One region of the Mesorhizobium kowhaii genome, then DNA from elsewhere that is predicted to be linked to it. Evidence: riboswitches for the same ligand, from Rfam matches in the RefSeq annotation. Region 1 holds a riboswitch; each other region holds the start of a gene.

The links. Region 1 has a riboswitch for thiamine pyrophosphate ahead of thiB (thiamine ABC transporter substrate binding subunit). Riboswitches for the same ligand answer to the same signal wherever they lie in the genome.
Region 2: it holds a riboswitch for thiamine pyrophosphate, as region 1 does, so the genes downstream of both, thiC (phosphomethylpyrimidine synthase ThiC) here and thiB (thiamine ABC transporter substrate binding subunit) in region 1, are expected to answer to the same signal.
Region 3: it holds a riboswitch for thiamine pyrophosphate, as region 1 does, so the genes downstream of both, thiC (phosphomethylpyrimidine synthase ThiC) here and thiB (thiamine ABC transporter substrate binding subunit) in region 1, are expected to answer to the same signal.

What each region holds. Positions count from the first base shown of each region.
Region 1 covers NZ_JBHLYT010000033.1:57,697-67,713, reverse strand. The annotation lists gene ACFFNA_RS19800 (ABC-F family ATP-binding cassette domain-containing protein) at 48-1,868, opposite strand; gene ACFFNA_RS19795 (thiamine diphosphokinase) at 1,870-2,514, opposite strand; TPP riboswitch at 2,603-2,717, shown strand; gene thiB (thiamine ABC transporter substrate binding subunit) at 2,761-3,759, shown strand; gene thiP (thiamine/thiamine pyrophosphate ABC transporter permease) at 3,836-5,473, shown strand; gene thiQ (thiamine ABC transporter ATP-binding protein) at 5,466-6,248, shown strand; gene ACFFNA_RS19775 (M48 family metalloprotease) at 6,507-7,976, shown strand; gene ACFFNA_RS19770 (RNA polymerase factor sigma-32) at 8,018-8,881, opposite strand; gene ACFFNA_RS19765 (amino acid ABC transporter substrate-binding protein) at 9,210-9,983, shown strand.
Region 2 covers NZ_JBHLYT010000060.1:3,628-13,644, forward strand. The annotation lists gene ACFFNA_RS33050 (thiamine phosphate synthase) at 1-313, opposite strand, end outside; gene ACFFNA_RS33055 (thiazole synthase) at 310-1,083, opposite strand; gene thiS (sulfur carrier protein ThiS) at 1,085-1,282, opposite strand; gene thiO (glycine oxidase ThiO) at 1,279-2,253, opposite strand; gene thiC (phosphomethylpyrimidine synthase ThiC) at 2,250-4,085, opposite strand; TPP riboswitch at 4,189-4,305, opposite strand; gene bioZ (3-oxopimeloyl-[acyl-carrier-protein] synthase BioZ) at 4,402-5,385, opposite strand; gene ACFFNA_RS33080 (adenosylmethionine--8-amino-7-oxononanoate transaminase) at 5,382-6,647, opposite strand; gene bioD (dethiobiotin synthase) at 6,647-7,282, opposite strand; gene ACFFNA_RS33090 (8-amino-7-oxononanoate synthase) at 7,279-8,418, opposite strand; gene bioB (biotin synthase BioB) at 8,415-9,356, opposite strand; gene nadC (carboxylating nicotinate-nucleotide diphosphorylase) at 9,513-10,017, opposite strand, start outside.
Region 3 covers NZ_JBHLYT010000144.1:15,885-25,901, reverse strand. The annotation lists gene ACFFNA_RS36280 (DUF309 domain-containing protein) at 34-588, opposite strand; gene panB (3-methyl-2-oxobutanoate hydroxymethyltransferase) at 772-1,617, shown strand; gene panC (pantoate--beta-alanine ligase) at 1,614-2,501, shown strand; gene thiD (bifunctional hydroxymethylpyrimidine kinase/phosphomethylpyrimidine kinase) at 2,596-3,357, opposite strand; gene ACFFNA_RS36260 (thiamine phosphate synthase) at 3,348-3,953, opposite strand; gene ACFFNA_RS36255 (thiazole synthase) at 3,950-4,723, opposite strand; gene thiS (sulfur carrier protein ThiS) at 4,725-4,922, opposite strand; gene thiO (glycine oxidase ThiO) at 4,922-5,890, opposite strand; gene thiC (phosphomethylpyrimidine synthase ThiC) at 5,887-7,710, opposite strand; TPP riboswitch at 7,815-7,931, opposite strand; partial or broken gene bioZ (3-oxopimeloyl-[acyl-carrier-protein] synthase BioZ) at 8,027-8,280, opposite strand; gene ACFFNA_RS36230 (hypothetical protein) at 8,324-8,485, shown strand; gene ACFFNA_RS36225 (DUF982 domain-containing protein) at 8,636-8,878, opposite strand; partial or broken gene ACFFNA_RS36220 (hypothetical protein) at 9,151-9,621, shown strand; gene ACFFNA_RS36215 (helix-turn-helix domain-containing protein) at 9,783-10,017, shown strand, end outside.

The DNA.
Region 1 (10,017 bases):
CGTCCCTTTATGCGTCCAATATAGATGCATAAAGCCTGCGAACACCATTACCCTTCCATTTCCTCGCGCAGCATCTCCAGTTCCAGCCACTCTTCCTCGAGTGCGGCCAGGGTCGCGCGCTCCTTGTCGAGCGCGGCGATGGTTTTCTGGAACGAGGCCGGATCGCGCTCGTAGTAGGCTGGATCGGCGATGTTGTTCTCAAGCCTGGAGATTGAAGCCATCACGGCCTCGATTTTCTTGGGCAGGGATTCCAGCGCGAACTTCTGCTTGAACGACAGTTTCTTCGCCGGCCCCTTTGGCGCAGCGGCTTCACTTTTGGTCGTCGCTGGGGCCTCGCCGGCTTCGGCCTTCGCCCGGGCCTTGCGGTCGTCGAGCCGGGTGCCGCCGCGCTGTGCCAGCATGTCCGAATAGCCGCCGGCATATTCGATCCAGCGGCCGCCGCCGTCCGGAGCGATGATGCTGGTCACGGTGCGGTCGAGGAAATCGCGGTCGTGGCTGACCAGGATGACGGTGCCGGCAAAGCCGGCAACCAGTTCCTGCAGCAGCTCTAGCGTCTCCATGTCGAGATCGTTGGTCGGCTCATCGAGCACCAGAAGGTTCGCCGGCCGCGCCAGCACGCGCGCCAGCAAGAGCCGCGCCCGTTCGCCGCCTGAAAGCTCGCGCACCGGCGTGCGTGCCTGCTCAGCCTTGAACAGGAAATCCTTCATGTAGGAGACGACATGGCGCTGCTCGCCATTGATGACGAGGTTCTCGCCGCGCCCGTCGGTGAGATATTGCGCCAGCGTCTCTTGCGGGTCGACCGCTTCGCGCTTCTGGTCGAGCGTGGCGATCTCCAGATTGGTGCCGAGCCGCACCGAGCCGGAATCGGGCTTCATCTCGCCGGTCAGCATCTCCAGCAGCGTCGTCTTGCCGGCGCCGTTCGGTCCGACGAGGCCGACGCGATCGCCACGCTGGATGCGGGTCGAGAAGCCCTTGACCACGGTGAGGTCGCCGAAGCTCTTCTCGATGTTTTTCGCCTCGATCACCAGCTTGCCGGATTCGGCGGCGTCGCTGGCCACCATGGTTGCCGAACCTTCGGCGCCGCGATGGCCGCGGAAGCGCTGGCGCATGGTCTGCAGTTCGCCCAGCCGGCGCATGTTGCGCTTGCGCCGCGCCGTCACGCCGTAGCGCAGCCAGTGTTCCTCGCGCACGATCTGGCGGCCGAGCTTGTGCTGCTCACGCTCTTCTTCTTCCAGCACGAGGTCGCGCCATTCCTCGAAGTGGCCAAAGCCCTTGTCCAACCTGCGGGTCTGGCCGCGATCGAGCCAGACGGTGGCGCGCGATACGCGCTCGAGAAAGCGGCGGTCATGCGAGATGACGACGAGCGCCGAGGAGGTACGGACGAGCTCCTCTTCCAGCCACTCGATCACCGAGAGATCGAGATGATTGGTCGGCTCATCAAGCAGCAGAATATCGGGCTCCGGCGCCATGACACGAGCGAGTGCTGCGCGCCTTGCCTCACCGCCGGAAAGATCGTTCGGCCGCTCCTCGCCCGACAGGCCGAGATGCTCCATGAGATAGCTGGCGCGGTATGGATCGTCGGCAGGCCCGAGCCCAGCCTCGACATAGGCGCGCACGGTCGCAAAACCCTCCATGTCGGGCATCTGCGGCAAATAGCGGACGGTTGCCGAAGGCTGGCGGAACACCTCGCCGTCCTGCGCCTCGATCAGGCCGGCGGCGATCTTCAGCAGCGTCGACTTGCCGGACCCGTTGCGGCCGACCAGCGCGATCTTGTCGCCGGCGGAAGCGGTCAAGGCGGCGCCATCGAGCAGCGGCGTGCCCCCGAAGGTCAGTTTTATCCCGTCGAGATTGAGAAGGGGCGGGGCCATGTCAGCTTTCAGGCAGTGGATAAGGATGGGCGAGCAACAGCGCGCGGCCTTGGTCGAGTGTGATTTCGAGGCGGCCCTTGACTTCGTTGGAGATGGTCAATGACGAGCCGAACGCCACCTTGACGCGGTCGAGCGGCCATTTGGCGCCGATGACGGTCAGGCCGGAAAGATCGGAAAAGCCGAGCACCGAAAACAGCGTGCGGTCGGCATAGTCGAAGCCGGCTTTCCCATGCAGCAGCGGAACGCCTTCCTGGGCGCCGCTGCTCAGAAGCACCCTCGTTCCGGCCTCGGCCAGCCGCAGGGCAAGCGCCAGATGCAGGAAGGCGTGGTCGGCGCGCTTGCCGCCAAAGGCGCCGGCGAGCACCAGGCTGGTCGCGCCGCGCTCCAGCGCGGCGGCGATGGCCAGTTCGCCATCGGTCTTGTCCTTCTCCGCCGGGAAGGTCCGGCGAGGCACGGCGGCGAGATCATCCGGCAGGTTGGCCGGCACCGAATCGAAATCACCCACCCACAGTTCCGGGACAAGGCCCAGCATGCGCGCATGGCCGATGCCGGCGTCGGCGGCGATGACGCGGGAGCCTTCGACCTGCCGGTCGAGCCGTGGCGTGCGGATGAGATCGCCGCCAAGCAAGATGGTGAATGTGCTCATATCGTGTGGCCCTTACCAGCCCGGCACGGGAAACGGAAGGCCGGCAAACTGCCACTTGCGCGGTTGATCGGCCGGGCCTATGTGTCGAAACGCTCTAACGGGGTGCCGGACGCGATCTTCGCGGACCGGCTGAGAGGCAAACTCGCCAACCCGCTGAACCTGATCCGGTTTGTACCGGCGGAGGGATTAGACGTTTCGGACAGTCCGACGCCTCAATTCCTTTCAATTCGAACGAAGGAGGCGCCGATGCGCACGCTTTTATACTCTCTTGTCTCTGCGATGGCTGTGGTCCTGTCCGGGCCGGCCTTGGCCAAGGACAAGCTCACCGTCTACACCTATGAGAGCTTCACCGCCGACTGGGGTCCGGGTCCCGTAGTGAAGAAGGAATTCGAGGCCGAATGCGGCTGCGATGTCGAGTTCGTCTCGGTCGCCGATGGCGTCGCGTTGCTCAACCGCGTCAAGCTGGAGGGGGCATCGACGAAGGCCGACATCGTGCTCGGCCTCGACACCAATCTGACCGCCGATGCCAAGGCCACAGGCCTGTTTGCGCCGCATGGCGCAGTGTCCGATGTCAATGTACCGGGCGGCTGGAACGACGATACGTTCGTTCCTTTTGACTACGGCTATTTCGCCGTCGTTTACGACACCGAGAAGTTGAAGACACCGCCGAAGAGCCTGAAGGAGCTGGTCGAAGGCAGCGCCGACGACAAGATCGTCATTCAGGATCCGCGCACCTCGACACCGGGCCTCGGCCTGCTGTTGTGGGTCAAGTCGGTCTATGGCGACAAGGCGCCGGAGGCCTGGGCGAAGCTCAAGGCGAAGGTGCTGACCGTGACGCCGGGCTGGAGCGAGGCCTACGGCCTGTTCACCAAGGGCGAGGCGCCGATGGTGCTGTCCTACACCACCTCGCCGGCCTATCACATGGTCGCCGAGAACACCGAGCGCTACCAGGCAGCGTCGTTCGAAGAGGGCGAATATCTGCAGATCGAGGTCGCCGGCATCACCACGACAGGGGCCAAGAATCCGCTGGCGGAAAAGTTCCTGGCCTTCATGACCGGACCGAAATTCCAGGATGCCATTCCCGAGACCAACTGGATGTTCCCGGCCGGCAAGACCGACAAACCGCTCAATCCGGCCTTCGACAAACTGGTCAAGCCGACCAAGACCTTGCTGTTCAGCCCCGAAGAGGTCGCCGCCAACCGCAAGGCCTGGGTGGATGAATGGCTGGCGGTGATGAGCAAATGAGAGCGCGTTTCACCCTCCCCCTTGTGGGGAGGGTCGATCCGCGTGGCGGAGCGGGGTGGGGGCTGCGACCTTGAAGATGTCCTCACCCCCACCCCGGCGCGCATCCTCTGACCCTCGCATCACAGCTGGCGTCATCGCGCTCGCCGCAATCTCGCTGTTGATCGGCGGCGCGTTTGCTGGACTGCTTTTCGAAGGCGCTCACGACTTCTCCGGCGCCTGGGCGGCCTTCGATCCTTATCTGCTTCGCGTCGTTCGCTTCACGCTCTGGCAAGCGGCGCTCTCGACGCTGCTTTCGGTCGGGCCGGCGCTGTTCGTGGCGCGCGCGCTGTCACGGCATCCACGCTTCCTTGGCCGCGCCTTCATCCTGCAGCTGTTCGCCGTACCATTGGCGCTGCCGGCCATCGTCGCGGCACTCGGCATTCTCGCTCTCTATGGCCGTGCCGGCTATTTTTCCGGGGTGTTCACGGGGATTGGCGGTGGAAGCTGGCCAGGCATCTATGGCCTGCCCGGCATTCTCGTCGCACATGTCTTCTTCAACCTGCCGTTGGCGACAAGGCTCCTTCTCGAAGCGCTGCAGACCATTCCCGCCGACCAATGGCGGCTGTCGAGCCAACTCGGCATGGGCGCGCGGCCGGCGTTCCGGCTGATCGAATGGCCTACGCTGCGTGCGGCCTTGCCGGGTGTTGCCGGGCTTGTCTTCATGCTCTGCATCACCTCGTTCACGATCGTGCTGACGCTCGGCGGCGGGCCAGCCGCGACGACGCTGGAGGTCGGCATATACCAGGCGCTGCGCTTCGATTTCGATCCCGCCCGGGCCGTCACCCTGACATTGCTGCAGATCGCCTTGACGTTTGTCGTCGTGCTGGCGCTGACGCGGCTTGGCGCCAATGTGGTCGGCGACACCAACCTGCCGGTTGCGCCGCGCCGCTACCTCCCCGTCAATGGGACCGAGACCTTGCTGAACGTCGTGCTCATCGTGCTCGCGCTGCTGTTCGTTGTCGGACCGATGGCGGCCACGGTGATGGCCGGGCTTGGCGCCGATCTCGGCCGGCTTGCCGGCGAGGTCGCCGTGCGGCAGGCGACGCTGACCAGCGCGGTGCTGGCCTTCCTGTCAGCACTGCTTTCCGTGACGCTGTCGCTGGCGCTGACCATGGCACGCCGGGCGCTGGCGCTGAACCACCGCTCAGGCGCAAAGGCAATGCTGGAACACGCCGCTGATACCGGCGCCGGTTTCGTCCTCGTCGTGCCGCCGATCGTCGTCGGCGCCGGCTGGTTCCTGTTGCTGCGCCATGTCGGCGATGTCTTTGTCATCGCCCCGGTCATGGTCGTCGCCGTCAACGCGGTGATGGCGATGCCGTTCGCACTGCGCGCTGTCCGTCCCGCCTATGATGCGGCGAGCGAGCGTCACGAACGGCTTTGTGCGCAGCTCGGCATTGCGGGCTGGAATCGTTTGATGCTGGTCGACTGGCCGTCGCTGCGGCGGCCGCTTGCCACCGCCTTTGCTTTCGCCATGGCGCTGTCGCTTGGCGATCTTGGCGTCATCGCGCTGTTCGGCAGTGATTCCGTGCAGACCTTGCCCTACCTTCTGTTGGCGCGCATGGGCAGCTACCGCACGCAGGACGCCGCCGGCCTGGCGCTGCTGCTTGGCCTCGTCTGCCTCGCATTGATCGTAGCCGCACACTGGCTGGGAAGGGAGAAGAACCGGGATGCCTGACGGGGCGGCCAGCAGGTCTGAAAAGGGCGCTTCGGTGCGGCTGGACCAGGTGTCGTTCAGCTATGGCGAAGCGCCGCTCGTCTTTGACGTCGATTTCGCCGCGGCGAAAATCACAGCCATCATGGGGCCGAGCGGTTCTGGCAAGTCGACGCTGCTCAACCTGGTGGCCGGCTTCGAGGTACCGCAGTCGGGCCGCGTGCTGATCGGCGGGGCCGATGTCAACGCCGCGCCGCCGTCAGCGCGGCCGGTGTCGATGGTGTTCCAGGAGAACAATCTCTTTGCCCACCTCTCCGTCGAGCAGAATGTCGGGCTCGGCCGCTCGCCATCCTTGCTGCTGACCGAGGCGGATCGTGCCGCGATCGCCGGGGCGCTCGAACGCACCGGCCTTGCCGGCAAGGAAAAGCGCCTGCCGCGTGAACTCTCCGGCGGTGAACGCCAGCGTGTCGCCTTGGCCCGCGTCCTGGTGCGCGACCGGCCGGTGCTCCTGCTCGACGAACCCTTCGCCTCGCTCGGCCCGGCGCTGCGCGACGACATGCTGGATCTGGTCGCCGCAGTGCACGCCGAACGGGGCATGACGGTGCTGTTCGTCACCCACCAGCCGGAGGATGCCCGCCGCATCGGCGGGCACATGGTGTTTCTGGACAATGGCGTTGTCGCGGCAACCGGCAAGGCGGATGAATTCTTCAGCGGGGCTGGTCCGGAAGCGTTCCGGCGCTATATCGGCGCGGGTGCCGGGGATGTCGTATCACGAGATGTTGCCCGGAAGCGGACATAATTTACGGTCAAACCGGCTCCAGGCGATGTGGCGCTTGCTTGCCATGACTGGAGGAGTGTGGCTAGGTCCCCCTACTGGTCCGGCAACAGGCCGTGATTTGCCTGCAGCATCCGCCGCCCGCCCCGAGGGGCGCGCGCCGGATGCTGCAGCAGTTTGAGATAGCGCATGACACGTTCCGAAGATCGCCCCCGATTTTCGTGGTCATGTGCCGGGACCCGAAAGGAAGCCGTTCTGGCGATCGGCGTTGACAAACTACGAATGAATCCGCTGGCGCGCTTTCTCGCGCTGGCCGGCTTTGCCGTGGCGCTGGCGAGCTGCCAGATGTTCACGCCGCCCGAGGTTCAGGAATCCGGCTTCCAGCCTTCCGACAAGCCGATCACAGTCGACAACGTCGCTGCCAACAGCAAGCTCGCCGAACTGGCCAAGGCACAGCATCCGCGCATCCTGGCCACCTATGGCGGCGAATATTCCGATCCCAAGCTCGAGCGCATGGTTGCCAAGGTGGTCGGCAATCTGACCGTCGTGTCGGCCAACCCGACGCAGACCTATCGCATCACCATTCTGAATTCGCCCAACGTCAACGCTTTCGCACTGCCGGGCGGTTATCTCTACATCACGCGCGGCCTGCTGGCGCTGGCCAATGATTCGGCCGAGCTTGCGGCGGTCATCGCCCATGAGATGGGCCACGTCACCGCCAATCACGGCTTGCAGCGCCAGCAGCTGGAGGCCGAGGAAGGCCTGGCGACCAAGGTGGTTTCCGATGTGCTCGGCGACAGCCCGACCGCCAAGGCGGCGCTGATCCGTGGCAAGCTGAGACTGGCGCAATTCTCGCGCAACCAGGAGCTGGAGGCCGACGCCATCGGCATCAAGTCGATCGGCGAAGCCGGCTACGATCCTTTCGCCGCCGGCCGCTTCCTGCAGTCGATGTCGGCCTATACCGATTTCCGCTCGATCAGTGGCGCCACCGACGCCAGCCTCGACTTTCTGGCCACCCACCCCAACACGCCGCAGCGCATCGATCTGGCGCAGCGCCATGCCCGCCAGTTCGGCGCACCCGGCGTCGGCACCCGCGACCGCGATTCCTTCCTCGCCGGCATAGACGGCCTGCTCTATGGCGACACGCCTGAGGAAGGCTATGTGCGCGGCGAAACCTTCCTGCATCCGGGCCTCGGCGTGTCCTTCTCGGTGCCCGAGGGCTTCATCATCGACAATTCGGCCGCCGCTGTGACAGCAACCGGGCCCGGCGACATGGCGATCCGCTTCGACGGCGTCTCGATCGACAAGAACCGCGCGCTCACCGACTATATCCGCAGCGGCTGGGTGGCTGGTCTCGACGACAGCACCGTCAAGCAGGAAACGATCAACGGCAACGAGGCGGCGACCGCGCATGCCGGTGCCGATGGCTGGCAGTTCGATATCGCGGTGATCCGCGCCGGCGGCCAGGTCTACCGGCTGCTGACCGCGGCGCCCTCGGCCAGCACCTCGCTGGATACGGTGGCGCGTTCGGTGAGCGGATCGTTCCGTATCCTCAGTGCCGAGGAAAAAGCGGCGCTGAAGCCGCTGCATATCCGCGTCGTCACCGTTCAGCCCGGCCAGACGATGGGTTCGCTTTCCGCCCAGATGGTTGGTGTCGACCGCAAGCTCGACCTGTTCCGCGTGCTCAATGCGCTGTCGCCGGGGGCCGCGGTCTCGGCCGGCGACAAGGTCAAGATCGTTACCGACAAGTAAGAGTCCGTCGCAAACTCACCCCGCTGGACGCCTGCCGCGGATCAGGCGGCAGTCGCCATAAATTCCGGGTTCTGCTTCACCAGCGCGACCTTGAGCTTTTCCATGGCGCGCGCCTCGATCTGGCGGACGCGTTCCTTGGAGATGCCAAGCGTCTCGCCAAGCGCTTCCAGTGTCGCACCCTCGTCGTTCAGCCGGCGTTCCTCGATGATCCTCAGCTCACGCGCGTTGAGCGCGCGAAGCGCTTCCCTCAGCCAGAGCGAACGGCGTGCGACATCGATCTTGTCGCCGACGATCTCGTCGGGCAATGGATCGTCCGAGACCAGGAAATCCATCCGCTCTGTCGAACCCGCATCGTCGGCCATCGGCATGTTGAGCGAGGAGTCCGGCGCCGACAGCCGCGAATCCATCATCGCCACGTCGGCCTCGGAGACGCCGAGTGCCTCCGACACTTCGCGATAGAGCGTCGCGTTGGACAAAGGTTCGGTGCCGTTGGCCAGCCGCGCGCGCAGACGTCGCAGGTTGAAGAAAAGCGCCTTCTGCGCCGAGCTGGTGCCGCCGCGTACGATCGACCAGTTGCGCAGGATGTAGTCCTGCATCGAGGCGCGGATCCACCACGTCGCGTAGGTCGAAAACCGCACCTCGCGCTCGGGCTCGAAGCGGGCGGCGGCTTCAAGCAGGCCGACATGACCTTCCTGGATCAGATCGCCGAGCGGCAGGCCGTAGTGACGGAATTTGGAGGCCATGGAAATGACCAGCCGCATATGCGCAACCGTGATGCTGTGCAGCGCGTTCTGGTCGTTGTCTTCTTTCCAGAGCAATGCGAGCCGGTGCTCTTCTTCACGTTCGAGGTAGGGAGCCTTCATTGCCGCGCGGACCATGATCCGTCCTGCAGTGTCTTCCATCATGAGGCGCTCCCTGGCTCAGGCGATGCGGATGACTTTGCAAACTTGGCAGGCGCCCGGGTTGAAATCGCGGCGTCGTGCCCTAGAAAATCCAGAACGTGCCATGCACGAGAATGGTTCCGTGGCCGTTGGCGGCTGGATCGAGTTGCCTGAGGGGGGCCGGCGATGATCCGCGGTCGTGTCGATCGCAACCAAAAGCGCTATTTCGAGAATATGATTTCAGAAGTTGTTTGTTTTTGAAATCCTGTTCCTTATTTTTTCGACTTGTATCTGTCAGTTTCCAGCGCTCACAACATGCCGGACAGCCGGCCAAGGACGGGATCACAGAAAAATGAAATGGCTCAAGTCGTTTATCATCGCCGGAACGCTGCAGGCGCTGGCTGTCACGTCAGGCCATGCCGGCGCCAATCTCGACCAGATCAAGCAGGCAGGCGTCATCAAGGTCGGCACGGAAGGCACCTATGCGCCGTTCACCTATCATGACACTTCCGGCGCGCTGGTCGGCTTCGATGTCGAAATCGCCAAGGCGATCGCCGACAAGCTCGGCGTCAAGGCCGAGTTCCTCGAAGGCAAGTGGGACGGGCTGATCGCCGGCCTCGATGCCAATCGCTATGATACCGTCATCAACGAAGTCGGCATTACCGATGCCCGCAAGGCCAAGTACGACTTCTCCGATCCCTACATCGCCTCCAAGGCGGTGCTGATCGTGCGCGGCGACAACACCGACATCAAGACCTTCGCCGATCTCAAGGGCAAGAAGTCGGCGCAGTCGCTGACCTCAAATTTCGGCAAGCTCGCTGAGACGAATGGCGCCGAACTCGTCGGCACCGACGGCTTTGACCAGTCGATCCAGCTGCTTTTGACCGGCCGCGCCGATGCCACCATCAATGACAGCCTGTCGTTTCTCGACTTCAAGAAGCACAAGCCCGACGCCAATGTGAAGATCGCCGCGCAAGAGGAAAACGCCGACTATTCCGGCGTCATCGTGCGCAAGGGCGATCCGGACCTGGTTGCGGCGATCAACAAGGCGCTGGCCGACATCAAGGCGGACGGCACCTACAAGAAGATCGCCGACACCTATTTCGGCCAGGACGTTTCGAAGTAATTTCATGAGGTGAGGCCGGCCGCCGGCCTATGCG
Region 2 (10,017 bases), on a different contig from region 1:
CGAGATGATCATGGGTGCTCAGTCCGAGCCTCACGCCGGCTGCCCGTATCCGCGCGAGGTCGGCGGTCCGCAAATCCTCCTGGCCGAGATGCACGAAGTCGCAGCCTTCCTCGATTGCCAGGCGCCAGTGGTCGTTGACGATGAGCTGGCATCGGTGTCGAGCACACAAGGCCTTCGCTTTCCGGATTTCGGTGCGCAACCCGGCTTCATGCATGGTCTTGATGCGGAGTTGCACCAGCTTGAGGCCAAGCGGCACCAGCCGCTCGATCCAGGCAGCGCTGTCGACGATCAGGTAGAAGGGATCGAGCTTCATGAAAAAACTGCCCTGCCGATCGTCGGTGTCGATGGCACGGCAACGTCGCGCGGTTCGAGCATTCCCGAGCTGAAGGCTTCACGACCGGCCTCGACCGCTTTGCCGAACGCACGCGCCATGCCGACCGGATCGGCCGCCTTGGCGACAGCCGTGTTCAGGAGCACGGCATCAAAGCCGAGTTCCATGACGGTGGCCGCGTGCGACGGTCGCCCGAGCCCCGCATCCACAATCAGCGGGACGCCAGGGAAATGTCCGCGCATCGAGCGCAGCGCTGTGATGTTGACCGGGCCGAGGGCGGAGCCGATCGGCGCGCACCATGGCATCAAGATCTCGCAGCCCGCCTCCAGCAGCCGCTCGGCGACGACAAGGTCGTCGGTGGTATAGGGGAATACCGCAAAACCGTCCTCGCACAGGATACGGGCGGATTCGACCAGGCCGAACACGTCCGGCTGCAGCGTATCGTGATTGCCGATCACTTCGAGCTTGATCCAGCTCGTGCCGAAGACTTCGCGCGCCATTTTCGCGGTCGTGACCGCTTCCTTGACGGAGTGGCAGCCGGCAGTGTTGGGCAGGATACTGACGCCGAGCGAGCGGATCAACGACCAGAATTGTTCGCCGGCCCTGCCGCCTGCCATTTCACGGCGCAACGAGACCGTCACCACCGACGTGCCCGAGGCCTTGACCGCATCGGCAAGGATGGCAGGCGAAGGATATTGAGCCGTGCCGAGAAGCAGCCTGGAGGCAAGCGTCGTCCCGAGAAGGTCGAACATGCTAGCCTCCCTGCATGGGTGAGAGGATTTCGATCCGGTCGCCGTCGCTCAACTGGAACTCCGCCCGGTTGGCTTTGTGCACGAGATCGCTGTTGACGGCCGTTGCCAGCCAATCGCCCTCATAGTCGAGCGCGGCAAGCAGCTCGGCCAGTGTGGTGGCGGCAACCTCATGCGCTTCTCCGTTGACGGTCAGTTTCATGAGCAAGCTCCTTGTTTCTGTCTTGACTGAAAAAACAGGTCGGCAGCCTGGCGCGCCATGGCGGGGGCGAGGAGAAAACCGTGGCGATAGAGCCCATTGATCGCGACGCTGTCTCCGCTCGTTTCGACGCGCGGCAGGTTGTCGGGAAAGGCCGGACGAACGCCGACACCGGTTTCAACGATCTCGGCCTCGCCAAAGGCCGGATGGAGGGCATAGGCGGCCCCCAGCAGCTCCATCATGGAACGCGCCGTGACCGGTCTGGCGGACTGGCTCTCAATCATCGTCGCGCCGATCATGAACTGCATGTCGGCACGCGGCACCGCATAAAGCGGAAAGCGCGGATGCAGCAGCCTGACCGGGCGCGACAGCGAGATATCAAGCGTGCGCAGGATCAGCATTTCGCCGCGAACGCCGCGCAGCCTGTCATCGACAGCGGCCATTCCAGTGCAGTCGATCTGACGATCGAAACCGGAAGCACGCCGGGCGTCGGCGCCGAAGTGGAATTCGACACCCATTGCCGCGAGCTTGCCTTGAAGTGCCGCCATCGCCTGGCGCGGGTCGAGATGAGCCTCATCGGGAAACAGCAATCCGCGCCGGAAGCGGCCGGCGAGGCCGGGCTCCAGGATCGCAATTTCGTTCTCCTCGACACGCCGATACCCCGACGTGCGACTGGCGAACCGGTCGAGCTCGCCAGTATCACGCGGCATAGCCACGACCAGTGTTCCGGCCCGTGTCACCTGGCCGGGCAGCACCGCATCCCACCAGTCGGCGGCGTCACGTCCGAGATCGAGCACCGGCTGCTCCGCGCTTTCACGCTCGCACCATGGCGCCAGCATGCCGCCGGCGAACCACGATGCATTGCCACCAAGGCCATGCCGGATCTCGGCGACTGTGACCGTCGCACCGCGGGCGGCGAGTTCGAAGGCGGCGGTGAGGCCGGCGACGCCGGCCCCTTTGACCAGCACCCTCATGACCGTTCCGGCGCCTCTGGCATGAGCGGTACGCCGGTCTCGTCAGCCGGCATGTAGAGATCGCCACCCTCGCGGTATTTCGCCGCCATTGCCGCCATGCCCTCCTTCTGGGCTTCGGCGCGAATGTCGTGGGAGATACGCATGGAGCAGAATTTCGGCCCGCACATCGAGCAGAAATGTGCCACCTTGTGCGCCTCCTTGGGCAAGGTCTGGTCGTGGAAGGACCGCGCCGTTTCGGGGTCGAGCGACAGGTTGAACTGGTCTTCCCAGCGGAACTCGAAGCGCGCGCGGGAAAGGGCATCATCCCTGACTTTCGCTGCCGGATGGCCCTTAGCCAGATCGGCGGCATGAGCGGCGATTTTGTAGGTGATCACGCCAATCTTGACGTCGTTGCGATCGGGAAGGCCGAGATGCTCCTTGGGCGTGACATAGCAGAGCATGGCGGTGCCGAACCAGCCGATCATGGCAGCACCAATGCCTGAGGTGATATGGTCATAGCCCGGTGCGATGTCGGTCGTCAGTGGTCCAAGCGTATAGAAGGGTGCTTCGCCGCACGCGGCGAGCTGCTTGTCCATGTTCTCCTTGATCTTGTGCATCGGAACGTGGCCGGGCCCCTCGATCATCACCTGGCAATCCTTCGCCCAGGCGATCTTCGTCAACTCGCCGAGTGTTTCCAACTCGGCGAACTGCGCCGCGTCATTGGCATCGGCGATCGAGCCGGGACGAAGGCCGTCGCCGAGCGAAAAGGAGACGTCATAGGCGCGGCAGATGTCGCAGATCTCCGCGAAATGCTCGTAGAGGAAGCTTTCCCGGTGATGGTGCAAGCACCATTTGGCCATGATCGAGCCTCCGCGCGAAACGATGCCCGTGACCCGGTCAACGGTCAGCGGGATGTAGTGCAGCCGCACGCCGGCGTGGATGGTGAAATAGTCGACGCCCTGTTCGGCCTGCTCGATCAGCGTGTCGCGGTAGACCTCCCAGGTCAGGTCCTCGGCGACACCGCCGACCTTTTCGAGCGCCTGGTAAAGCGGCACCGTGCCGATAGGCACCGGCGAATTGCGGATGATCCAGTCGCGGATGTTGTGGATGTTGCGCCCGGTCGACAGGTCCATCACCGTGTCCGCGCCCCAGCGGGTCGCCCAGACCATTTTCTCGACCTCTTCGGCCATCGACGATGTGACGGCGGAGTTGCCGATATTGGCGTTGATCTTGACCAGGAAATTGCGGCCGATGATCATCGGTTCGCTCTCGGGATGATTGATGTTGGCTGGAATGATCGCCCGCCCGCGCGCCACCTCTTCGCGGACGAATTCGGGCGTGACGAAATCGGGAATGGCCGCGCCGAAGCTTTCGCCGTCGCGCGGCAGCTTGCCACGGGTGATCTCCCGGCCGAGGTTTTCGCGGATTGCGACGAACTCCATCTCGGGCGTGATGATGCCGGCGCGCGCGTAGGCAAGCTGAGTCACCGCCTTGCCGGCCCTTGCCCTGAGCGGTCGGTTGCGAACGGGAAATTCCGGTGTCAGGCGCTCGCCCGCCGCGAATCCGTTGTCTTCCGGCCGGACATGACGGCCGTCATAGGTTTCGACATCGCCGCGTGCCGTAATCCATTCATGGCGAAGCCGGGCGAGGCCTTTTTCGATGCTGGTTTCGACAGTCGGGTCCGTATAGGGGCCGGACGGATCATAGACGATGACAGGCGGTTCGCCCGCCGTTGGATGGACGGAGATTTCTCGCATCGGCACTTTGATGTGCGGATAGAGGACGCCGGACTTGTGGATTTTCCGTGAGGCAGGCAGCGGTCCCGTCGAGACGGCTGGGGTGAGGGCATTCATCGTGAGGCTCCTTTGCTCATGCATTGGAGACCCAGTTCTGTGCCGGAAGGATGAAAAGACGCTTCTGTAGACCTGCCGAAACAGGACCTCGGGCGTGAACTCCCGCAAAGCGCTTGCACCGTCCCTACGCCAGTATGAACTGGATCAGGTTCAACGGGTCACTGCGCCGCGAAAGCCAGCAGTATCTCAGCCCCTTGCCGGGACTCCCCTGGTGAATGCATCGAATTGAACGGGCCGGCGCTATCTTGTCAAGCGCATTCGACCGGCCATCCAACTCAACTGGCTGGTCTTGATGTCTGCTGCGCGGGGCGCCCCGCTAAATTCCGACGACGAGCGCACCGCCGCTGAGGCCCGCACCCGCTGCCGCCAGAAGAATTCTCTCGCCCGGCCGAAACGTGTCCATCTGATGGGCCAACGACAGGGAGAGTGGGATTGTCGCGGCAGAAGAGTTGCCATACTCCGCGATCGTCTTGACGATTGCTTGATCTGCTATTCCAAGGTTCCTCCCGACCGCATCGAAAATGCGAGCATTCGCCTGATGCGGCACGAACCGGCCGACATCCTGTGGTCGCACTCCGGCAGCGGCAAGCGCGCTTGTCGAGCAATCGGTCATCATCTCGACAGCCTTGGCGAACACTTCGCGGCCGTTGGTCATCGTCATGCGGGTTCGCCCGAGATCCAGGCCACTTTGGAACGGGATGTTGCTTCCGCCCGCCGGGATCTGGATCAGCTCGTAGCGCGAGCCGTCCGAATCCACCGACGCGCCGAGGATGCCCCGGTCGGCGTCCTCGCAAGGGCAAATCACCAGGGCGCCGGCGGCATCGGCAAACACCACGCCGCTGGCGCGCTCGGCCGGATTGATGCGGCGGCTGAGGATGTTGGCGGCAATGACAAGGCTCGCTTTGCCGTGCAGACGCGTGAATCCGTCGGCGAACATCAACGCATAGATGAAGCCGGCGCAGGCGCCGGTTAGATCGACCGCGCCTGCGCGGCCAAGGCCGAGCTTGTGCGCGACCAAGGGTGCACTGGGCGGCAGAAGGTGGTCGGGCGTCGAGGTGGCAAGCAACAGCAGACCGATGTCGCTGCGGTCAATACCGGCATTCGCCAGCGCCATGTCGCCCGCATGCGTGGCAAGACCAGACAGCGTATCTTCGTCCGTTGCCCAGAAGCGCGAACGAATTCCGGTACGCCTTTCGATCCAGCCCGGCTCGAGGCCGAGATTGTTCTCGATCTCGGCATTTGCCACCTTGCGCCCAGGCGCGTGATGGCCAAATCCGAGAATGCGCGACGATCTGCTCATAGCCTAGACCCGAAGCGTTCGCCGGCCTCCTCGATGGCGTCATAGAGCCGATCGAGCTCGTCGCTGGTGATGCAATAGGGTGGGAGAAGATAGAGGACGTTGCCGAGCGGGCGCACAAGCAGCCCTCGGTCGAGGAAGAACGCGCGCAGCTTCGGACCGATCTCGGCGAGATAACCAGCTGAACCGGCGTGCAGATCGAGCGCTGCGATCGTGCCGGTTGTCCGGCTGTCGGTGAAGAACGGATTGTCGCGAAAGCGCCGAAGCCCGGCGGCCTGCATCGCACTCAAGGCCGCGACCCGCTCTGCCACCGGCTCATCCTGCCAGATCTCGACATTGGCGAGCGCAGCCGCGCAGGCAATCGGATTGGCGGTGTAGGAACTCGAGTGGAAAAAGGTCTTCTTCCGGTCCTCAGAATAATGAGCCTGGAAGATTGCATCAGTGGCGAGCGTGGCCGCCAGCGGGATGGCACCACCTGTCAGGCCCTTCGAGGTGCACAATATGTCCGGAGAGATGGACGCCTGCTCGCAGGCGAACATGGTCCCGGTGCGTCCCCAGCCCGTCATCACTTCGTCGGCGATCAGCAGTGTGCCCGAGGCTTCGGCGATCTTCTTCAATTCGGTCAGAACCCAGGCCGGGTACATCAGCATGCCGCCGGCGCCAAGCACGAGCGGCTCGACGATCAGCGCGGCGGCGCGCCGGTCGCGGCTGACGGCCTCGAACCGATCCAGCGTGTCCTGCTCGTGCCCGGCGACCGGGAAGGGGATAGTGTCGACCTCGAACAGCAAGGGTTCGTAGGCGGCGTTGAACACGCCGCGAGCACCGACGCTCATCGTGCCGATGGTGTCGCCATGATAGCTGTGCTGCATGACGACGATGCGCGAACGCGGCGCGCCGATGTTGCGGAAATAGCCAAGCGCCATCTTCAGCGCGACCTCGACGGAGGTCGAGCCGCTGTCGGAATAGAACACCCAGTCGAGTCCGGGCGGAGCGAGGCCGACAAGCGCCTTGGCCAGGCGTTCGGCCGGCTCGTGGGTGAAGCCTGCGAAGATGATCTGGTCGAGGCTCGACGCGGTTGCCTCGATAGCCTTCATGATGCGGGGATGGCGATGGCCATGCGTGACGACCCACCAGGATGAAATGGCGTCCAGGATGCGCGCGCCGTCGGCCTTGTGAAGGTAGGCGCCTTCGGTTCGGACGATTTCGGGGATCGAATGCTCGAGCGCGTGCTGGGTGAAGGGGTGCCAAACTTGGGACTGCGGCATCATTCGCCTCCGGCAATCAAAGCGAGGTCAAACCCGGCGACCATCGCGTCTCTCAGGGTTTTGCCGGTCAGCGGATCAAGGTGCGGCAGCCTGCCGAGCTGTGGCACGCCGCTGAATTCCACGATTGTCCTTTGCGTGTCTGCCACCTCGTCGCCGATAAAAGCGACGCCGATCATGGGGATAGAGCGGGCCCGCAGAGCTTCGATTGAGAGGAGCGTGTGGTTGATCGTGCCGAGCGCGGTGCGGGCGCACAGAATGACCGGCAGCCGCCACTGCGCGAATATGTCAATGAACCTTGTCTGTCGGTTGAGTGGCACCATCAGCCCGCCAGCGCCTTCGATGACAAGCGGACCCGGCAAGGCTGGAAGCGAGAGCTTTGCCGCCTCGATCGCGACGCCGTCGATTTCGGCTGAACGATGCGGCGACAGGGGCTTGCTCAAGCGGTAGACCTCCGGCAGCACGCGCCCTGACGGCAGGCCGGCAAGCCGCGCAACCACCTCGCTGTCGGTCTCGTCGTCGAGACCTGATTGCACCGGTTTCCAGTAGAAGCCGTCGAGCAGGCCGGCGAGCCCGGCCGAAAACACTGTCTTGCCAATTCCGGTGTCTGTTCCGGTGACGACGATGCGCTTGGTCATGGCGACGCCAACACTTCGGCGAGCGCCTCGACCATGGCCGAAATGTCGGCTTCGTCGACGTTGAGCGTCAGCGAAATGCGCAGCCGCGACGTGCCCTCGGGCACCGTCGGCGGGCGGATGCCGCGTATGTCGAAACCGCGAGCCTGCAATGCCGTCGCCACCGCCATGGTGCGCCTGACGTCGCCGATGACGAATGGCTGGATCTGCGATCCGCTCGACGTCACGCCACAGCGTTCGGCCAATTGGCGGCCGGCGAAAGCAACGTGTTCATGCAGCCGAACCCGGCGCAGGGGCTCGTCTGACAGTATGGCGAGCGCTTCGCGCGCCGCGACCGCCATCAGCGGCGATGGCGCGGTGGCGTAGATAAATGGCCGGCAACGGTTGACGAGATAATCGCACAGCGTTCCCGATCCGGTAACCAGTGCGCCGGACGCGCCGAGCGCCTTGCCGCAAGTATGGAGCGCAATGATGTTGTCGCGGCCCTCGAATGCGGCCGCCAGCCCCCGGCCGTCCGGTCCCCAAACGCCGGTGGCATGCGCCTCGTCGACGACGAGGAATGCGTCGTGCCGATCGGCTAGCTCGACGAGGCTCTCCATCGGCGCGCGGTCGCCATCCATGCTGTAGAGGCTTTCGACCGCGATCCACACGCGCCCCATGCCGCCCTCGACGCGCCAGTTGTTGATCTCATCCTCGATTGCACCAATGTCGTTGTGCGCAGCCAGCTTGAACTCGGCGCGCCCGGCCTGCGCGCCCTCATGCATGCTGGCATGGGCGAGTTCGTCGAGGACCAGCAGGTCGCCCTTTTGCGGCAGCGCGGTCAGCAGAGCGAAGTTGGCGATGTAGCCGCTGCCGAAGAACAGCGCGCGGTCGGTCCCGAAGAACGCCGCTGCGTCCGCCTCCAGTTGCTCATGCTCCGGCGCGTTGCCGCGCAACAGCCTCGACCCGGTGGCACCGACCGGCGTGCCCTGCGCGATCGCCGCCGCAACCGCGCCGCCAAGCCTCCTCGATGCGGCGAGCCCGAGATAGTCGTTCGACGAGAAGTCGAGCCCGGTGCGCGGCGACAGCGTCCGCAGCCGGTCCTTGCGCGCCAGCCCCTGCAAGGTCGCGTCATAGCGGGCGAGGGGCGCCCCTTTCATTGCGCCTCGAGGCCCATAGGCTCGATGCCAAGGCGCCGGAACAGAAGGGTATCCTTGTCTTCGCCGGGATTGTCCGCCGTCAGCAGCGTGTCGCCGACGAAGATCGAGTTGGCGCCGGCAAAGAAGCACAGTGCCTGCATCTCGTCGGTCATGGCGGTGCGGCCGGCGGAAAGACGCACATGCGATTTCGGCATCATGATGCGCGCCAGCGCGATCACGCGCACAAATTCTATCGGTTCGATGGGCTTGGCTTCGGCAAGCGGGGTGCCGGCGATCGGGATCAGCATGTTGATCGGAACGCTTTGGGGATGCTCCGGCAGATTGGCCAGCGTCACCAGCATGTCGATCCGGTCCACCGGCTCCTCGCCCATGCCGACAATGCCGCCACAGCAGACCTTGATGCCGGATTGGCGAACCAACTCAAGCGTATCGATCCGGTCGGCAAAGCTGCGCGTGCTGATGATCTCGCTGTAGTAGCGTTCCGACGTATCGATGTTGTGGTTGTAATAGTCGAGACCAGCCTGTTTCAGCTGAGCGGCCTGCTCAAGATCGAGCATGCCCAGCGTCATGCAGGTCTCCATGCCCAGCGCCTTGACGCCTTCGACCATCGCCACCACCGCATCCATGTCGCGCGTCTTGGGATTTCGCCAGGCCGCACCCATGCAATAGCGGGTGGCGCCGGCATCGCGCGCCTTGGTCGCTTCGGCGATGACGCGCCTGACTTCCATCAGCTTCGACGCCTTCAGGCCGGTTTCGTGATGGGCCGACTGGCTGCAATAGCCACAATCCTCCGGACATCCGCCGGTCTTGATGCTGAGAAGCCGGCTGAGCTGGACCTTGTTGGGATCGAAATTCTGGCGGTGCACGGTCTGCGCCTGAAACAGCAGGTCGTTGAAGGGCGCATCGTGGAGGGCCTGGGCTTCTTCCAGGGTCCACATCCGGCTGCCGTCGAAGGATTGAACTTCAGGCTGGGTCTTTTCCGAAATCGCTGCGTGCATTTCCATCCTGTTCCTTGCGTTATGCGACACAGGCGCCTTTGAAATGGCGGACACGGTCGAAAGAAGCTGGGTAGGCTAGATGGTCAGCCTCGAGGGTTAAGGCTGACGGTAGTCGAGGCCGATATCGAGGATCGGCGCGCTGTGAGTCAACCAGCCGATGGAAATCAGATCGATACCAGTTGCGGCAACGGCTGGCGCAATCGCGGCGGTGATCCTGCCCGACGCCTCGGTTGTGGCGCGGCCGGCAACCATGGCCACCGCCTGGCGAAGCTCGTCGACCGACATGTTGTCGAGCAGGACGGCGTCGGGGGTGAGGGCCATGGCCTCTTCCAGTTGGGCCAGTGTGTCGACCTCGACTTCGATCTTGACGAGATGGCCGACGCTGCTTCGCGCGCGCTCCAGCGCGGGGCGAATTCCGCCGGCGATGGCGATGTGGTTGTCCTTGATCAGGATGGCGTCATCGAGGCCGAAACGGTGATTAGAGCCGCCACCGGCGCGCACGGCGTATTTTTCGACGGCCCGTAATCCAGGCGTTGTCTTGCGCGTGCAGACGATTTTTGCGCCGTGGCCGCGGACCGCCGCGACGACCGATGCCGTCGCC
Region 3 (10,017 bases), on a different contig from region 1:
CCTTTCATTCTTTGCATCCCAACTGTTTGCGGATTAGTGGCCCTGACAATCTGATCCGAGGACGAAATCAAACACTGGTTGAGGCCGACCAAATGGCACGGCCCGCAACGCGGCAGGCAGCCTTGTCGCTGCTTCAGCGTAGTCGGCGAGTATGGCTGGCGGGAGGCCAAGCGCGTTTTCGACAATATGTTCCGACGGGCCGTTCAGTCGACGAAACAGCATTGCGGCGCGCCGGGAGTGGCGCACCGCTGCAGCAGTTTTGCCCTCACGTATCTTCACGCCGGCTGCCGACAACAGGATCAATGCTTTAAAGAACACGCGAGAAGGGCCGCCTCGGTCCGCAACCTGCCAGAGACCTTCCCAAGCCTCATGTGCTTCCCAGTAATAACCGTGATTGAAGAGGTCGAGACCCCAGAGGAATGGATCCGAGCCAAGCGCCGCATCTGTGGCGACCGGCATCGGCTCGACAAGGTAGCTATGTCCAGCGGGATCGCGCACGGGATGCGGCTGCCTGCCGGGCAAGTACGCATAGGCTGGAAAGCTCTTTTTCGGCAGGTGGCGAGGACGCGATTTCGAACCAATGGCCATGGAGCAGGATATCACATGGATGGTCACTGCTCGATACGAAGTCCTTGTATTGCCCGGCGGTTGCGACAATGCGTGGGAAGGCGGACGCGCGGCTTTATTGTGCGATGCAAATTTTTCTCTTCGCATCTGCACAAATTTGTGGCAAACGCTTCCATCGCGGTTGACGCAAGGGAAGGAAACCTGGTGAGCGCAACGGGAGCGGCCAAGGCGTTGACGCCGCCGGACATTGCGGCGCGCAAGGGCAAGATGCCACTTGTTTGCCTGACGGCCTATACGACGCCAATCGCAAAGCTGGTCGACGATCACTGCGATGTGGTTCTGGTCGGTGACAGCGTCGGCATGGTTCTCCATGGGCTTCCTTCGACAGTCGGCGTGACGCTCGAGATGATGATCATGCATGGCAAGGCCGTGCGGCGCGGGCTGGAAAAGGCGGTGATGGTGGTCGACATGCCTTTTGGTTCCTATGAGGAAAGTCCCGAGCAGGCCTTCCGCAATGCCGTCCGTCTGATGGCCGAAACCGGTTGTTCTGCGATCAAGCTCGAAGGCGGCGAGAGTATTGCCGGGACGATCCGGTTTCTTGCCATGCGCGGTGTTCCGGTGATGGGTCATGTCGGGCTGACGCCGCAGGCGGTCAATACTTTCGGTGGCTATCGCGTCCAAGGCCGAGGCGAGGATGCTGAGCACATCGTGCGCGATGCGATCACGGTGAGCGAGGCGGGCGCCTTCGCGGTCGTGCTTGAGAAAATACCCGAAGCGCTTGCCCGGCAGATCACACAGGAAGTCGCAATCCCCACCATTGGCATCGGCGCGTCGCCGGCTTGTGACGGGCAGATCCTGGTTGTCGATGACATGCTGGGCCTGTTTGGAACCTTCCGGCCGAAATTCGTCAAGCGCTATGCCGAGCTTGCCGGGACCGCCGAGGCAGCAATCGCGACGTATGCGAGCGAGGTGCGCGAGCGCCGCTTTCCAGCGGTCGAGCACGTCTTCGGCGACGTGCCACGTCCTGTCAATGGAGGAGAAGCCGCATGAGCATTCCGATTGTCCGGATCGTTGCCGAACTGCGCAGCATCGTCGCCGCGTGGCGCCGGGAAGGCTTCAAGGTCGCCGTTGTGCCGACCATGGGCGCCCTGCACGAGGGTCACCTAAGCTTGGTCCGTGCCGCACTTGCAAAGGCCGACCGGGTCATCGTGACGCTCTTCGTCAATCCCAAACAGTTCAACAGTGCCGGCGATCTGGCTGTCTATCCGCGCACCGAGCACGATGACGCCGCCAAGCTCGCGTCGGTCGGCACCCATATTCTGTATGCTCCCGATGCAGCCGACATATATCCGCAAGGCTTTGCCACAACGGTTTCGGTCGCCGGAGTGAGCGAGGGTCTGTGCGGAGCGTTCCGGCCCGGCCATTTCGACGGCGTGGCGACCGTGGTGACGAAGCTGTTCCTGCAGACCGGCGCCAATCTGGCGTTTTTCGGTGAAAAGGACTTTCAGCAGCTGCAAGTCCTGCGACGCCTGGTGCGTGACCTTGATATTCCGATCGAGATCGTCGCCTGTCCGACCGTGCGTGAAGCGGATGGGCTGGCGATGTCGTCGCGCAACACGCGACTGTCCGCCGCCGAGCGCCCCTCCGCGCCCCGACTGGCAGAGATCCTGTTCGAAACTGCCGGGCGGCTAAGCTCCGGAGAACCCGTAGAGCGCCTGCTGCATGAGGCTCGACAGGCGATCCTGGCTGCGGGCTTTTCGCGGGTGGAGTATCTCGAACTTCGCGCCGGCGATAATCTTGCCCTGATGGCCACGCCGGGTCGACCGGCGCGGCTGCTCGTCGCCGCCTGGCTCGGCCAGACGCGGCTGATCGACAATGTCGAGGTGGAGTCGGCGCAACGCTCGGTTCAAGCGTTGAAGCAAGCCGCTGCCTGACCCTCCTTCGCGGGGCCGAAGGAGCCAGATATCGGTCTCCCCATTGCAAACGGCCGAGCTGGCGGCGGGCCTCAACTCGGCATGCGGGCTGCGGTCATTCGGTTGAATTCCTCTGAAGCTGCTCGAACACAAACCGCTTGCCTTCGCGCACACTGTCTTCGAGCCGCTTTGCCTTTGCAAGATGCGCAGCAATCGCGCTGGCCAGCATGCAGCCTGTGCCACGCATCGATACTGCAAGACGCGGCGCATCGAAGCGAATGGGTTCTTGACCGGAGCGCAGCAGGATATCCGTCGATCGAAGTCCTTTTGCATGGCCGCCCTTGATCAGAATGGCCTGCGCGCCGGCGGCCAAGAGCTCCTGGCCTTGCCAGACCGCTTCATCCTCGTCGACCGCTTGCTCGGCGCCGATAAGGAGCGCCAGCTCGATGAGATTGGGTGTGACCAGACAGCAAAGCGGCATCAGATCACGCTTCAGGGCAGCGATGGCGCCTGCTTCCAGCAGCGCCCGGCCTGACGTGGAGGTGAGAACCGGGTCGAGTACTGCCGGCCCCTGCGGATTTTCACGGAGCACTGCGGCTGCGGCAGCGATGATCTCGGCGGTCGCGAGCATGCCGATCTTGATGGCCGCCACCTTGTTGGCCTGGAACGCAGCGCGCATCTGATCGGCGACCAGACCGGGTTGCTGATGATGGACGTCCATGACGGCTTCGTGCGTCTGCACCGTCAGCGCGGTGACAGCCAGAGAGATGCGCACGCCGATGGCAGAGATCGTCTCGATATCGCGAGCAATTCCGGCGCCCCCGCTGGAGTCCGATCCGCCGATGACAAGCACATGCGGTTCTCGCCTCAGCGCCATCGCTCCGTCTTTTCGATCCATTCTCGCGTGCGCGCTTCGGGATCAGCATTCAATGTGATGTCGGTGACCACCGCGGCGCTGTCGGCGCCTGCCTCGAAGACGCTGTCGATCCGCTCAGGATTGAGGCCGCCGATGGCGACCAATGGAATCGGCGCGACTTGGCACTTCCATTCGCTGATCCGTTCAAGTCCCTGCGGCGCCCATTTCATCTTCTTCAGGGTAGTGGGATAGATGGGACCGAGGGCGATGTAGTCAGGCTCGGCGGCCATCGCCGTTTCCAGTTCGGCATGATCGTGGGTCGACAGCCCGAGCTTCAATCCGGCGTACTTGATCGCCAACAAATCGGCCGCAGCCAAATCCTCCTGGCCGAGATGAACGAAGTCGCAGCCTTCCTCGATGGCAAGTCGCCAATAATCGTTGACGATCAGTTGGCAACCATGGACCGCGCAGACGTCGTTCGCGCGGCGCATTTCGGCGCGCAGCCCGTCCTCGTCCCTGTCCTTGATGCGAAGCTGGACGAGCTTCACGCCGAGCGGCACCAGCCGTTCGATCCAGGCAGCACTGTCGACGATCAGGTAGAAGGGATCGAGCTTCATGAAAAAACCGCCCTGCCGAATGTCGGCGTCGATGGCACGGCGACATCGCGCGGTTCGAGCATTCCCGAACTGAAGGCTTCTCGACCGGCATCGACCGCCTTGCCGAAAGCGCGCGCCATGCCGACCGGATCGGCCGCCTTGGCAACCGCCGTATTCAGGAGCACGGCGTCGAAGCCGAGTTCCATGACGGTTGCCGCGTGCGACGGCCGTCCCAGCCCCGCATCCACGATCAGCGGGATGCCTGGGAAATGTCCGCGCATCGAGCGCAGCGCCATACTGTTGACCGGCCCGAGGGCGGAACCGATCGGCGCGCACCAAGGCATCAAGACCTTGCAGCCCGCTGCCAGCAGCCGCTCTGCAACACCGAGATCGTCGGTGGTATAGGGGAATACCGCAAAACCGTCCTCGCACAGGATGCGGGCGGCTTCGACCAAGCCGAACACATCCGGCTGCAGCGTGTCGTGGTTGCCGATCACTTCGAGCTTGATCCAGCTCGTAGCGAAGACTTCGCGCGCCATTTTCGCGGTGATGACCGCTTCCTTGACGGAGTGGCAGCCGGCAGTGTTGGGCAGGATTCTCGTGCCGAGCGAGCGGATCAGCGACCAGAACTTTTCGCCGGCCCTGCCGCCCGCCATCTCACGGCGCAACGATACGGTCACTACTGACGTGCCCGACGCCTTGACCGCATCGGCAAGGATGGCCGGCGAAGGATATTGCGCCGTGCCGAGAATCAGCCGGGAGGACAGTGGCGTCCCGAAAAGCTCGAACATGCTAGCCTCCCTGCATCGGCGAGAGGATTTCGATCCAGTCGCCGTCGCTCAACTGGAACTCCGCCCGATGGGCTTTGTGCACGAGGTCGCTGTTGACGGCCGTCGCCAGCCAATCGCCCTCATAGTCGAGCGCTGCAAGCAGCTCTGCCAGCGTGGTGGCGGCAACCTCATGCGCTTCGCCGTTTACGGTCAATTTCATCAGGCAAGCTCCATGGGTTCGTCAGCGAAGACGAGTTCGGCCGCCTGCCGCGCTATGGCTGGCGCGAGAAGAAAGCCATGGCGATAAAGCCCGTTGATGGCGACGGTGTTTCCACGCGCTTCGACACGCGGCAGATTGTCGGAGAAGGCCGGGCGAACACCGACGCCGGTCTCGACGATACCGGCCTCGCCGAAGGCTGGATGGAGCGCGCAGGCCGTGCCCAGAAGCTCCATCATAGAGCGGACCGTGACCGGTCCAGCGCCGTCGCTCTCGATCATCGTCGCGCCGATCATGAAACGATGGTTGGCGCGCGGTACCGTGTATAGCGGAAAGCGCGGATGAAGCAGCCGCACGGGGCGCGATAGCGCGATATCAGGCGTGTGCAGGATCATCATCTCGCCGCGCACGCCGCGCAGCCTTCCGTCGTCCGCCGCCATTCCCGTGCAGTCGATCTCGTGCTCGAACCCGGGAAGCTGCCGCGCGTCCGTGGCGAAGCTGATGTCGACACCCATCGCGACAAGCTTGTCGTGAAGCGCCGCCATCGCCCGGCGCGGGTCGAGATGCGCCTCGCCGGGGAAGAACAGCCCACGCCGGAAACGCCCGGCGAGATCGGGCTCCAGCCGCGCGATTTCCGCTTCATCGAGCCAGCGATGGCCCGAGGTGCGGCCGGCGAAGCGGTCCAGCTCGCCGCTGTCACGCGGCGGCGCCACAACCAGTGTTCCGGCCTGCGTCACCTGACCAGGCAGCACCGCCTCCCACCAGTCGGCGGCGCCGCGTCCGAGATCCAGCACCGGCTGCTCGGCGCTTTCGCGCTCGCACCACGGCGCCAGCATGCCGCCGGCGAACCACGATGCATTGCCTCCACGGCCGTGCCGGACGTCGGCGACGGTGACCGCCGCGCCGCGTCTGGCCAATTCGAAGGCCGCCGTGAGGCCGGCGACGCCGGCCCCTTTGACCAGCACCCTCATGACGGCCCTGGTCCTTTGGGCGCGCTGTCGCTCACCGGCATGTAGAGATTGCCGCCATCGCGATATTTTTCCGCCATCGCCGCCATTCCTTCCTTCTGCGCTTCGGCACGAATGTCGTGGGAGATGCGCATGGAGCAGAATTTCGGCCCGCACATCGAGCAGAAGTGCGCCAGTTTGTGCGCCTCCTTTGGCAAAGTCTGGTCGTGGAAGGAGCACGCCGTTTCGGGATCGAGCGACAGGTTGAACTGATCCTCCCAGCGGAACTCGAAGCGCGCGCGGGAAAGGGCATCATCCCTGACTTTCGCCGCCGGGTGGCCCTTGGCGAGGTCGGCGGCGTGCGCGGCTATCTTGTAGGTGATCACGCCGGTCTTGACGTCGTTGCGGTCCGGCAGCCCAAGATGCTCCTTCGGCGTCACGTAACAGAGCATCGCGGTGCCGAACCAGCCGATCATCGCGGCACCGATGCCCGACGTGATGTGGTCGTAGCCCGGCGCTATGTCCGTCGTCAGCGGCCCGAGCGTATAGAAGGGCGCTTCACCGCAGATTGCGAGCTGCTTGTCCATGTTCTGCTTGATCTTGTGCATGGGGACGTGGCCAGGCCCTTCGATCATCACCTGGCAATCCTTCGCCCATGCGATCTTCGTCAGTTCGCCAAGCGTTTCCAGTTCGGCGAATTGCGCGGCGTCGTTGGCGTCGGCGATCGAACCGGGGCGAAGTCCATCGCCGAGCGAGAACGAAACGTCATAGGCGCAGCAGATGTCGCAGATCTCCTCGAAATGCTCGTAGAGGAAGCTCTCCTTGTGATGGTGCAGGCACCACTTCGCCATGATCGAGCCGCCTCGGCTGACGATGCCGGTAACCCGCTCCACCGTGAGCGGGATGTAAGGCAGCCTCACGCCAGCATGGATGGTGAAATAGTCGACGCCTTGCTCGGCCTGCTCGATCAGGGTGTCGCGATAGACTTCCCAAGTCAGGTCCTCGGCGATGCCGCCGACCTTTTCGAGTGCCTGATAGAGCGGCACGGTGCCGATCGGCACCGGCGAATTGCGCACGATCCATTCGCGGATGTTGTGGATGTTGCGGCCGGTCGACAGATCCATCACCGTGTCGGCGCCCCAGCGGATCGCCCAGACCATCTTTTCGACTTCCTCGGCCATCGAGGAGGTGACGGCGGAATTGCCGATATTGGCATTGATCTTCACCAGGAAATTGCGGCCAATGATCATCGGCTCGCTCTCGGGATGATTGATGTTGGCGGGGATGATCGCGCGCCCGCGCGCCAGCTCGTCGCGCACGAATTCCGGCGTGACGAAATCGGGAAGCTCCGCGCCGAAGGCTTCGCCGTCGCGTTGCAGCTTGCCGTGCAGGATCTCGCGGCCAAGGTTCTCGCGGATGGCGACGAACTCCATTTCAGGCGTGATGATGCCGGCCCGGGCATAGGCAAGCTGGGTCACCGCCTTCCCAGCCTTGGCCTTGAGCGGTCTGTTGCGAATGGGGAATTCTGGCGTCAGACGCTCGCCCACGGCGAAGCCGTTGTCTTCCGGCTGCACATGGCGGCCGTCATAGGCCTCGACATCGCCGCGCGCCGTGATCCAGTCTTGCCGCAGCCGTGTGAGGCCTTTCTCAATGCTCGTTTCGATCGTCGGATCGGTGTATGGGCCGGATGGATCGTAGACCGTCACGGGCGGTTCGCCCGCCGTCGGGTGGACGGAGATTTCGCGCATCGGCACCCTGATCTGTGGATGGAGGACGCCGGATTTGTGGATTTTTCGTGAGGCAGGCAGCGGTCCCGTGGAAACCGCTGGGGTCAAGGCATTCATTTGAGGCTCCTTTGCTCATTTGCATTGGAGACCCAGTTCTGTGCCGGAAGGATGAAAAACGCTTTGGCCGACCTGCTCGAGACAGGTCTTCGGGCATAAACTCCCGCAAAGCGCTTGCACCGTCCCTACGCCAGTATGAACTGGATCAGGTTCAACGGGTCACTGCGCTGCGAAAGCCAGCAGTATCTCAGCCCCTTGTCGGGACCCCCCTGGTGAATGCCTCGAATTGAACGAGCCGGCGCCGCTTTGTCAAGCGCCTGTCGACCGGCCATCCATCTCACTCGGACAGTTTGTCCTGTGGGCGCCCACCGCTCGGCTATATTCCGACGACGGCAGCGCCGCCGCTCAAGCCCGCTCCCGCCGAAGCCAGAAGAACTTTTTCGCCAGGCCGAAATGGCTTCGTCTGGTTGGCCAGTGACAGCGACAGCGGGATCGTCGCCGCGGAAGAATTGCCGTATTCGGCGATCGTCTTGACGACAGCACAATCGGCAAGGCCAAGGTTTTCCCTACGGCATCAAAAATGCGGGCATTGGCCTGGTGCGGCACGAAGCGGTCGATGTCCTGCGGCTTGTGCGTGAAGGCGGCTTCTTCTTCGACAACTCCAGAGGCCCTCATGCAGGTCATCGACGGCGAGCCCGTCGTCGTGAAGATCCGCAAAGGGGGGCAGCGCCGACGGCGTGCCGGAGAAGCAGTGCGGCCCTTCTGGGCGGCGACGACAGGGTTGCGTTCCACCAACCGGAAAGACCTCCGCCACAAACCTGAGCTTGGCGGATGATCCAACGAATCAATCTTGCGCGACGAGCGCAGCACTCGATACGCAGCTATGTATCGCGGCTACAAGAGTAAGCGTTCGTTCGATCTATTTGTCTGCGTTACTGCTCTTGCGGGGGTTTTGAAGTAATTGAGGCTATTATAGTCTTGGAACTCAATCACTGCGCAGAATTTTCGCTTCTAACGCCGCCACAACGAAAGCCCGTCTGGCAACCAGCGGGTGGGCTTCGCCACGCAGAACCTGAAGGCATGCATCCATAGCCAGTTTCCGCTTCTTCGTCTGATCATGGAAGCTCCGGAGCAGAATCGTGGCCGCGTCGTTCACATCGAAAATGACGCGCTCACGGTCATGTCGGCCAACTTGCACCACCACGGGTCGGACGAACCTGCTCGACATCCAATTACACCCTCAATACCGAGCTTGGTGCGGTCTGCGCCTGCCATGACGTCGGCTCGTTTCATACATGTATTGCCGAGGGCCGAATAGGGCCAGCAGACCTTGCCGGCCTTCACACTTCGTGCGCCAGCCACCTGGCGCAAACTCTGCTGCAATGCCGGCGCTTCTGGCGGCGGGCGGGGATGCCGGCAGAGGTAGAGGGCGGGCGGGCCTGCAGCGGCGGGTGAAGGTCCGGGAGAGAGGCTCCCGGCGTCCGCCGCGGAGCAGCAACCATGACACAAATGGAATTTCACACGCCCGTCCGTAACGCGCGTGCCGGTTACAAGGTCGACGTCAGCCGCGGCCAGCGTATCGGTCGCGTGTCGTCGGAGTGGTTCAATCGGCCGGCCGACGAGCGCTACCTTTCTCTCACCGATCTCCATAATTCGGTGAAATGGCGAACCGAACGCATCAAGACCCGCCTCGTCGAAAGCGAACTGATCCGCGTCGACGCCAGCCGCGACGATCGGGAGCGCCTGTGGCTAATGCTGCCCGATGCGCATGCCCCTGTTGCACCCACGCATTGGAGTTTTGGCCAACTCGCCAGCCTGGTCGGCGCGCCGGCCACCTATCTGCGCCAGCTTCCAGCGCCGCTGGCTGCCATCAATCTGCAGCACGGCCTGCTGTCCCATCGCGAGCTTGTGAAAACCTTGGAGGCAAAAGACGGGCGCAGCGAGCTTCGCGCCGTCACCGGCCCGGATTATAACTGACTGGGGAGAGCGCATCTTCATTCCGTTGCCGGGTGTGGACGGTGGAGTGCCGGTCGAAGACCCGATCGAAGACGTCGAGATTGATGTGCCGGTGAAGCGCAAGGCGGCATAATGTTTCGCGGCTTACCGTGGCTCGTAAGCGGGCCGGCCTGACGATGAAAGAACTCGCTGCAAAGACTGGTATCGAACCACGTACGGTCACGGGCTATGAAGCGGGGGAGTATCTTCCGAGCGAGGATGTTGCCAAGAAGCTTGCTCGCACTTTGGGATTTCCCCTTTCCTTTTTTCTGTCGGATGATCTGGACATTCCGCGCGAAGAGGGGGTCAGCTTCCGATCGATGAGCAAAATGACGGCCCGCCAGCGAGACGGGGCGATTGCCGCAGGGGCAA